Regions from separate parts of the Pseudomonas sp. S04 genome, predicted to be linked through region 3. Evidence: riboswitches for the same ligand, from Rfam matches in the RefSeq annotation. Region 3 holds a riboswitch; each other region holds the start of a gene.
What was found. A riboswitch is a leader RNA that binds a small molecule or an ion and turns the genes downstream of it on or off. The one in region 3 is predicted to bind cobalamin.
Positions count from the first base shown of each region.

Region 1: another riboswitch for cobalamin. It lies ahead of PspS04_RS17205 (TonB-dependent receptor plug domain-containing protein); the one in region 3 lies ahead of PspS04_RS14325 (ABC transporter substrate-binding protein).
Region 2: another riboswitch for cobalamin. It lies ahead of cobO (cob(I)yrinic acid a,c-diamide adenosyltransferase); the one in region 3 lies ahead of PspS04_RS14325 (ABC transporter substrate-binding protein).
Region 4: another riboswitch for cobalamin. It lies ahead of cobW (cobalamin biosynthesis protein CobW); the one in region 3 lies ahead of PspS04_RS14325 (ABC transporter substrate-binding protein).

Region 1 covers NZ_CP019427.1:3,889,966-3,892,164, forward strand. The annotation lists cobalamin riboswitch at 763-966, shown strand; gene PspS04_RS17205 (TonB-dependent receptor plug domain-containing protein) at 1,172-2,199, shown strand, end outside.
Region 2 covers NZ_CP019427.1:4,639,148-4,641,346, reverse strand. The annotation lists gene PspS04_RS20545 (PQQ-dependent sugar dehydrogenase) at 1-599, opposite strand, end outside; cobalamin riboswitch at 737-973, shown strand; gene cobO (cob(I)yrinic acid a,c-diamide adenosyltransferase) at 1,055-1,666, shown strand; gene PspS04_RS20535 (cobyrinate a,c-diamide synthase) at 1,677-2,199, shown strand, end outside.
Region 3 covers NZ_CP019427.1:3,246,154-3,248,352, forward strand. The annotation lists gene PspS04_RS14320 (CopD family copper resistance protein) at 100-543, opposite strand; cobalamin riboswitch at 734-925, shown strand; gene PspS04_RS14325 (ABC transporter substrate-binding protein) at 1,071-2,084, shown strand; gene PspS04_RS14330 (FecCD family ABC transporter permease) at 2,081-2,199, shown strand, end outside.
Region 4 covers NZ_CP019427.1:2,450,936-2,453,134, reverse strand. The annotation lists gene cobN (cobaltochelatase subunit CobN) at 1-116, opposite strand, end outside; gene cobW (cobalamin biosynthesis protein CobW) at 120-1,187, opposite strand; cobalamin riboswitch at 1,287-1,497, opposite strand.

The DNA of each region.
Region 1 (2,199 bases), 640 kb from region 3:
TTGGACAGCGCAAAAGTAAGCAAAACGCTCTTGCCCCACCACTCGGCACCTCGCTTAGGCTCGGTGTGCCCTCACTCCGGCTTGAATCCGTGGGCCGCCGCCACGCGCCATCCATGGCGCGGGGCGGCTAACCCGGCGTCCTGCCGGGTTACCCACGGCTTCAAGCCTGCGTTCGGCCAGCGTGGTTAACGGGGCGCCCAGGATCAAAAGCCAGAGCCAGAGCCAGAGCCAGAGCCAGAGCCAGATCAAAAGATTGCTGACTTCGTCAGCGTCTTAGGAAGTAGAAGCCACACCGCGCATGCCCCAGCGATCAGGTCGGCTTTAAGGCCGCCTCGCTTTGTTTTTGATCCTGGGCGCCCCGTTAACCACGCTGGCCGGAGTCCGATATTGATTTGGGGGGTAAACCGGCAGGACGCCGGTTTAGCCGCACTGGGCCAGGGAGGGCCCATTGCGGCGGCCCCCCAAATCAATGTCGGAGTACGGGCATGCCGAGCCTAAGCGAGGCACCGAGTGGTGGGGAAAGAGCGTTTTGCTTACTTTTGCGCTGTCCAAAAGTGAGCCGCCGTCAGGCGGAACCATAGGAGGCCGTTACCGCAGAAATGGATATGTACCCCGCCTAATCCAACCCCCCAGAGGCCGCCACGCAAGCAAGCTCCCTCGCCCCAGGCCGCTACAAATTTGTGTAGATACCTACGGCCATCGCGAGCAAGCCTTGCACCTAGCGCCCACCTGATTATTTGACGAACGGTCATCCGAGTGTTCAGATACCGCCCAGTTTCAGGTGTCTCATGCCGCCGTGCATGAGGTGAAACGGGAAACCGGTGCGCCCTTTCAGGGTTAGTCCGGTGCTGCCCCCGCAACGGTAAGCGAGTGACGCGTTCGACAGACCACTGGGCCCAAAGGCCTGGGAAGGTGAACGCTTCGAGCCTCGCAAGCCCGGAGACCGGCCTGGAATTTCTGTTTGGCAAACCTGCGGTGGGCGGGCATGGGCCGGTATTGGCGCGTGTCCGGTACTTTCTCCTGCGTGCTTCTGCGAAGATTTTTTTCGAGAAGACCAAAAATGACTCAGATTCCAACTCCTTCCAGCCAGGACCAGCGTCCTGCGCGACTGTATGCCTGTGGCGCCCTGCTCTGCCTGATCAGCCCACCCGCCCTGGCCGACACCTCGGCCATGACCCTCGACCAGCAACTCGTCAGCGCCCCGTCGGTGGAATCCACCACCGTCGCCGAAATGGCGCGGTTCGGCAGCAAGGTCGAGATCATCGACCGCGCCCGGATCGAACGCGCCGGCCCCGACGCCGACATCACCCGCGTGCTGCAGATGTCAGTGCCCGGCCTCTACGTCGCGCCGAAAAACGGCCCCTTCGACTACGCCAACTATTCGCTGCTGGGTGGGCGCAACGACGACACGCTGATCCTGCTCGATGGCGTGCGCCTGAACAATCGCCTGTACGGTGGGCTCTACCTCGACACCCTGCCGGCCAATGCCATCGAACGCATCGAAGTGCTCAAGGGCGGACAAAGCCTGCTGTTCGGCACCCAGGCCGTGGCCGGGGTGATCAACATCGTCACCCGCAGCGCCCAGACCCGCGAGACCTCCGGTGAAGTCAACATGGGCCTGGACAGTTTCATGGGCCACAGCGGCGACGCGCGCGCCGAACAGATCGTCAGCAACGGCTTTGGCGACCTTGGCTTGCTGGCGTACGTCAGCCACAACGTCTCCGACGGCTACCAGCCATTTCGCAGCAGTGACATGCGCAGCACCGCCACCGACCGCAAGCGCGGCTACGAAGTCAGCACCTTTGGCGCCAAGGCCACCCAGGCCTTCGGCGACGATTCGCGCCTGGAACTGTTCTACCAGTACAGCGACGCCAACCTGGACTTCGCCCGCCCCACGGACAACCGCAACACCAGCAACGACCGGGTGCAACAGATCGCCACGGCGACCTTCGAACAGCAGGTCAATCAAGACCTGAGCTACTTCCTCAAAGGCCACGTCAACGACTGGGACACCCGCTACACCCGGGTCTACAACCTCGAAGGCGGCGGCACCCGGGTGCTCAATCACAACGACTACTGGGGCTTCACCGACTGGGGCCTGCAGGCCGAGGGCAAGGCCGAACTGCCCGATGGCCACGTACTGGTGTTCGGCAGCGACAACCAATGGTTCAAGGGCCAGGACGATGTCATGGTCATCGA
Region 2 (2,199 bases), 1.4 Mb from region 3:
AGCGTGCCACCGGGCAGGTCGATGACTTTCATGGGTTTGGTGGTGATCGAGGTTTGTCCCTCGACATAGTTGAAGCGCAGCAAACGATCGGTGTCGGCGACGTATAGGTCGTTGCCGACCAAGGTCATTCCAAACGGCGAATTGAGGTTTTCGATAAAACTGCTGCGGGTTTCGGCCACGCCATCGTGGTTGCTGTCGCGCAGCAGGGTGATGCGGTTGGCGCTGGGCACCGCGGCCCCAGCGCGGTCCATGACCTTGCCCATGACCCAGCCACGGATGCCCTTGCCATCTTCAGGCTTGGCTGGCGCATTGGTTTCTGCGACCAGTACATCGCCATTGGGCAGTACATAGAGCCAGCGCGGATGCTCCAATCCTTCGGCAAAGGCGACTACCTGGGTGCCGGGCGCTGCGGTTGGCTTGGCGCCATTGGCCCAGCCGACAGCGGGCGCGATGTTGACCGTGGGAATAAGGGTTTTGTTGGGTTCAGGCAGCTTGGGCGAAGGCCCGGTGCCATCCTCGACCCTGAGGCTCGAGGATTCTCCACAGGCGACCAGGCCTGCGGCCAGGGCGATGACACCAACGAGGCGGGACGTGGACATGCGGCTCTCCCTTAGAATGCACTGCTTAAGCCATAGAGGCGTCAGCATGACCTTAGGTTCAATTCGTCAGGTGGCGCTTTGCATTCTTGCTGCCGATTAGCCCGGCTTTAATTGACGCTCCACCCCCAACCCACTAACCTTCGCGACTTGTTTCAGGTGCTCGGTGACCCCAGGGTCGATCGAGTGAAACAGGGAAGCCGGTGAGCGCGCGTTCTATGACAGAACGGGTGACGATCCCGGCGCTGCCCCCGCAACGGTAAATGAGTGAAAACGACGCTTTGAGCCACTGTATCGGTGTCCGATATGGGAAGGCGCGTCGTCCGGCCAGCGCGCCACTCATGAGCCCGGAGACCGGCCTGATCCATCCAGCGGCATCACGGTGGGCGATGCCAGGCTTCTTGCCGTCTATTTCTATGCCTGCCCGCCGTTATCCAGCCTCAACGGAGAGCTCCCCCATGACTGATTCCCCTGATCGTGACGAACGCCATCTGGCGCGCATGCAGCGCAAAAAAGCCGTGATCGATGAGCGTATTGCCAACTCACCCAACGAATGTGGCCTGCTGCTGGTGCTGACCGGCAACGGCAAAGGCAAGAGCAGTTCGGCGTTCGGCATGCTCGCCCGCGCCATGGGCCATGGCATGCAGTGCGGTGTGGTGCAGTTCATCAAGGGCCGCAACAGCACGGGCGAGGAGCTGTTCTTCCGGCGCTTCCCGGAGCAGGTGCGGTTTCATGTGATGGGCGAAGGGTTCACCTGGGAAACCCAGGACCGCCAGCGCGATATCGCCGCTGCCGAGGCCGCCTGGCAGGTGTCCCGCGAACTGCTGCGCGACCCGGCCATCGGCCTGGTGGTGCTCGATGAGCTGAACATCGCCCTCAAGCATGGCTACCTCGATCTCGATCAGGTGCTCAGCGACCTGCAAGCCCGCCCGCCGATGCAACACGTGGTGGTTACCGGCCGCGCGGCCAAAGAGCAAATGATCGAACTGGCTGACACCGTCACCGAAATGGGCGTGATCAAGCATGCGTTCCAGGCCGGGATCAAGGCGCAAAAAGGCGTCGAGCTGTGAGCCTCTTTTCATGACCAGCAGTCGTTTTTGCCCGGCGGTACTGATCGCCGCGCCAGCCTCCGGGCAGGGTAAGACCACCGTCACCGCGGCCCTGGCCCGTTTGCACCGCAATCAGGGGCGCAAGGTCCGGGTGTTCAAGTGCGGCCCGGATTTTCTCGACCCGATGATTCTCGAACGTGCCAGTGGCCAGCCGGTGTATCAGTTGGACATGTGGATGGTCGGCGAGCAGGAAAGTCGCCGTCTGTTGTGGGAAGCCGCCGCCGAGGCTGACCTGATCCTGATCGAAGGGGTCATGGGCTTGTTCGACGGTACCCCGTCCAGTGCCGACCTGGCGCGCCACTTCGGCGTGCCGGTGCTGGGGGTGATCGACGGCACCGCCATGGCCCAGACCTTTGGTGCACTGGCGTTGGGTCTGGCGCGTTATCAGCCGGACCTGCCATTTGCCGGCGTGCTGGCCAATCGGGTGGGCACCCTGCGCCACGCTCAGTTACTCGAAGGCAGCCTTACCGAGGGCTTGCGTTGGTATGGCGCAT
Region 3 (2,199 bases):
CTCCGAGACTGGCTGCGGATCAACAGTGTGATCAATACGCCTTGATTTGCGTCAAGCACAAACAAAGTCCTGGAAGGACAGACCACCGGTCAACGCCGATCACCAGGTCAGATAGAACATAGCCTTGGCCAGCAGCACGATAACGATCATGTGACAGAACAGGCTGACGTGTATGAACCGCAGGTATCGCGGGCTCATTCGGCCACTTTTGAACAAAAACATGGCCATCAGGAAGTGCAGCAGTACGCTTGCGGCCACCACGATTTTCAAGGCCAGTAATGTGCCGAACGATGAAGCCCATGGTGCGCCAAGGACTGGCAGGTAGCGCAGCCAGACCATGCCCAGCCCCGCACTGAATAACACCAGCAGCACCCACGGCATCAGCGAACGCGCGCGCCGACCGATGCCCTGCTCGACCAGCAGCATGACCCTGGCGGGTAGCTGTTTGCGGATGTTTTCCAGGAACAGGACCTCAAAGAACACCGTGCCGATAAAGATCAGGGCGGCAAACAGGTGCAGCGTCAGAAGAAGCGGATAGATCATGGTGGCTTCGCCTAGAGTCAAGACAACCCGCTACGCCACAAGCGCACGGGATGTCGGTCTCTAGAGACTACAGAGCCGCCCGTTCCATGTGGTTGACATCGATCAAGTAAGCCACAACGCCCCCACTCTGAATCGCCGCGGGTTTTGTAGCCCGTGAACAGAACATACGTTCGCCTCCAACTCCCCAATCGACTACCATGCCGCCGCCGGTTTCCACTTGGGAATAATAGGGAATCCGTGATGCGCGCAACGCATCAAACGGAACTGCCCCCGCAACTGTAGGTGCTGAGCCTGCTCCTTAACTGCCACTGGGATCACCCGGGAAGGCTGGAGCACGCCATGACGCATCAGTCAGGAGACCTGCCGGCGACGCAACAATCACTAACCGGCGGGGTGTCCGGGAGGGACATCCTTGCGCGTGCGTCACTTTGGTGATCGACCCCTGCCCGGCTTTTCGGCAGCGCTCGTTGATGTGTTTCCAGGCCCTACACCCCAGCTCCGTGTACGGTTCAAATGGAGATTGCATCATGCTGCTGCCCCGCGTTGTCGCCCTCGCCACGGGCCTGGGTCTTTGTTCACTGGCCCAGGCTGCGCCCACTCAGTACCCGCTGACGCTGCAAAACTGTGGCAGCACACAGACCTTCGCCCACGCCCCGGCTCGGGCCGTGACGATTGGCCAGGCCGGGACCGAAATGCTCTTTGCCCTGGGGCTGGGAGACAAACTGGTCGGGACTTCCCTGTGGTTCAACGATGTGTTGCCCCAGTACCAGGCGCAAAACGCCGGGATCGAACGCCTGGCCGATAACGATCCAAGTTTCGAGTCGGTAATCGGCAAGCGCCCGGAGTTGGTCGCCGTCGAGCTGGAGTGGATGGTAGGTCCGCAAGGGGTGGTGGGTACACGGGAGCAGTTTGACGAGCTGAAGATTGCGACCTACCTGATGCCCTCGGACTGTGAGTCCAAGGACAACCTGGTGGGGGCCGACGGTACTCGCCTGGCGCCGTTCCGGGTCGACAGTCTCTATAAGAGCATCAGCCAGCTAGGGGAGATTTTTGATGTCCAGGAGCGTGCGCAGCAGTTGAACGCGCAGCTCAAAGCCAGCCTGGCCAAATCGGTGGCCACGGTGCAGAACCAGGACCTGAAGCACACCAGCGCGCTGGTCTGGTTCTCCAGCGCCAGCCTGGATATCGATCCCTATGTCGCCGGACACAAGGGTATTCCCGACTTCATGCTCAATACCCTGGGCGTGCGCAACGTGGTGGAGTCCGACGAAGAGTGGCCAAGCGTCGGCTGGGAAACCATTGCCAAGGCGAACCCGACCTTCCTGGTCATCGCGCGCATGGATCGTCGGCGTTTTCCAGCTGACGACTATCAAAAGAAACTGCAATTCCTGCGCAGCGACCCGGTGACCCGCAACATGGACGCGGTCAAACACAACCGCATCATTATCCTCGACGCCATGGCCATGCAGGCCAGCGTGCGGATGTTCGACGGCCTTGAAACCCTGGCTACTGCCCTCAACAGCTACGACCTGGCGCAATGACGGCGATGCTACTGCGTACCTCATTGGCACTGGCGACCCTGCTGATCGCGCTGATTGCCGGTGTGACCATCGGCGAAACCAGCATTGAGCCAACGGTGGTGTTCCAGGTGCTGGC
Region 4 (2,199 bases), 800 kb from region 3:
AGTGCCAGGCTGGAGTCGCCGCTGCACAGGATCACCAGGTCGGCGGGGGTTTGCCCGAGGTCGGCAATGTTGTCGTCGGCAACAAAACCGCCGGGCTGGGTCCTGAGCAGGTGCATGGGTCAGACGCTGAGCGCGGCGCGCAGTTGCGCTTCGAGCAAGGACGCATCCAGCGCCTGGCCGATCAGCACCAGGCGTGTGGTACGTGCTTCGTCCGCGCCCCACTGCCGGTCGAAATGCTTGTCGAAGCGCGTGCCCACGCCCTGGATCAGCAAGCGCATCGGCTTGTTCGGGATCGCGGCGAAACCCTTGACCCGCAGGATGCCGTGCTGGACCACCAGTTGGGTCAAGGCATCGAGCAGCAGGCTTTCGTCGGCTTGCGGCAGTTCGATGGAGATCGAGTCAAAGGCGTCGTGATCGTGGTCATCGTGATCATCACCGTCGTGATGGTGATCGTGATGGCTGTGGCGGCTGTCGATGTGTTCTTCGGAACCGGCACCCAGGCCAATCAGCACGTCGAGCGGCAAGCGCCCGCTGCTGGCTTCGATGATCTTGACCGCTGGCGGCAGCTCCTCGGCAACTTCCAGGCGTACCCGGGCCAGGTCTTCAGGGCTGATCAGGTCGGCCTTGTTGAGGATTACCAGGTCGGCACTGGCCAGTTGGTCAGCGAACAGTTCGTGCAGCGGCGACTCGTGGTCCAGGTTCGGGTCGAGTTTGCGCTGGGCGTCGACCTGGTCCGGGAAGGCGGCGAAGGTGCCAGCGGCCACGGCCGGGCTGTCGACCACGGTGATCACCGCGTCGACTGTGCAGGCGCTGCGGATTTCCGGCCACTGGAAGGCCTGGACCAGCGGCTTGGGCAAGGCCAGGCCGGAGGTTTCGATGAGGATGTGGTCGAGGTCGCCGCGACGGGCCACCAGTTCGCGCATCACCGGGAAAAACTCTTCCTGGACGGTGCAGCACAGGCAGCCGTTGGCCAGCTCATACACCCGGCCTGTAGCTTCTTCTTCGGTGCAACCGATGGTGCACTGCTTGAGGATGTCGCCGTCGATGCCCAGCTCGCCGAACTCGTTGACGATCACCGCAATGCGACGGCCCTGGGCGTTGTCGAGCATGTGCCGAAGCAAGGTGGTTTTACCCGAGCCGAGGAAGCCGGTGACGATGGTGACGGGGAGTTTGGCCAGTGTTTTCATCGGATGCCCTTTGGCAAGGTGGCGGGCATACGGGACGAGAAGCCACAACGCGCAGGCGTGCGGAAAGCGTTCGCCACCGGATCACCCCGCCCGGTTGTAGTGAGAATCTGGATCGAGGCAGGTCTCCTGGCTGACGGTGGGCCGGTCTTTCGACTGGCGGTTCCTGCGCCTTCCCGCCGCTTGAGATCAAGCGTGCAGTGGCCTGGCAGAAACAGCACCGTTCACAGTTGCGGGGGCAGCCGCGGCATCAACCGCGTTCCCTTCTTAGCTTCGGCGCACGCGCCAAAGAACCTCGAAGGCGCAAGGCTACGCATCGCGTCGGGGCGGGTCAATGTTCATGCCGTGTTCTGTGGTGCCAGGAATGCGGCCATCGCGGGCAAGCCTTGCTCCTACAGGGGAGTGGGAACACTGGTGGCAGCGGGTTTGCCCGCGATGGGCATAGGTATCTACACAACTTTGTAGCGGTCTGTGGCGAGGGGGCTTGCTCGTGTGGCGGCCTCTGGGGTGTTGGATTAGACCGAGTACATATCCATTTTTGCGGTAATGGCCTCCTATGGTTCCGCTTTTACAGCGGCTCACTTTTGGAGGAGCCCAAAAGTAAGCAAAAGGCTCTTGCCCCACCACTCGGCACCTCGCTTAGGCTCGGTGTTCCCTCACTCCGGCTTGAATCCGTGGGCCGCCGCCACGCGCCATCCATGGCGCGGGGCGGCTAACCCGGCGTCCTGCCGGGTTACCCACGGCTTCAAGCCTGCGTTCGGCCAGCGTGGTTAACGGGGCGCCCAGGATCAAAAGCCAGAGCCAGAGCCAGAGCCAGAGCCAGATCAAAAGATTGCTGACTTCGTCAGCGTCTTAGGAAGTAGAAGCTACACCGCGCATGCCCTAGCGATCAGGTCGGCTTTTAGGCCGCCTCGCTTTGTTTTTGATCTTAGGCGCCCCGTTAACCACGCTGGCCGGAGTCCGATATTGATTTGGGGGGTAAACCGGCAGGACGCCGGTTTAGCCGCACTGGGCC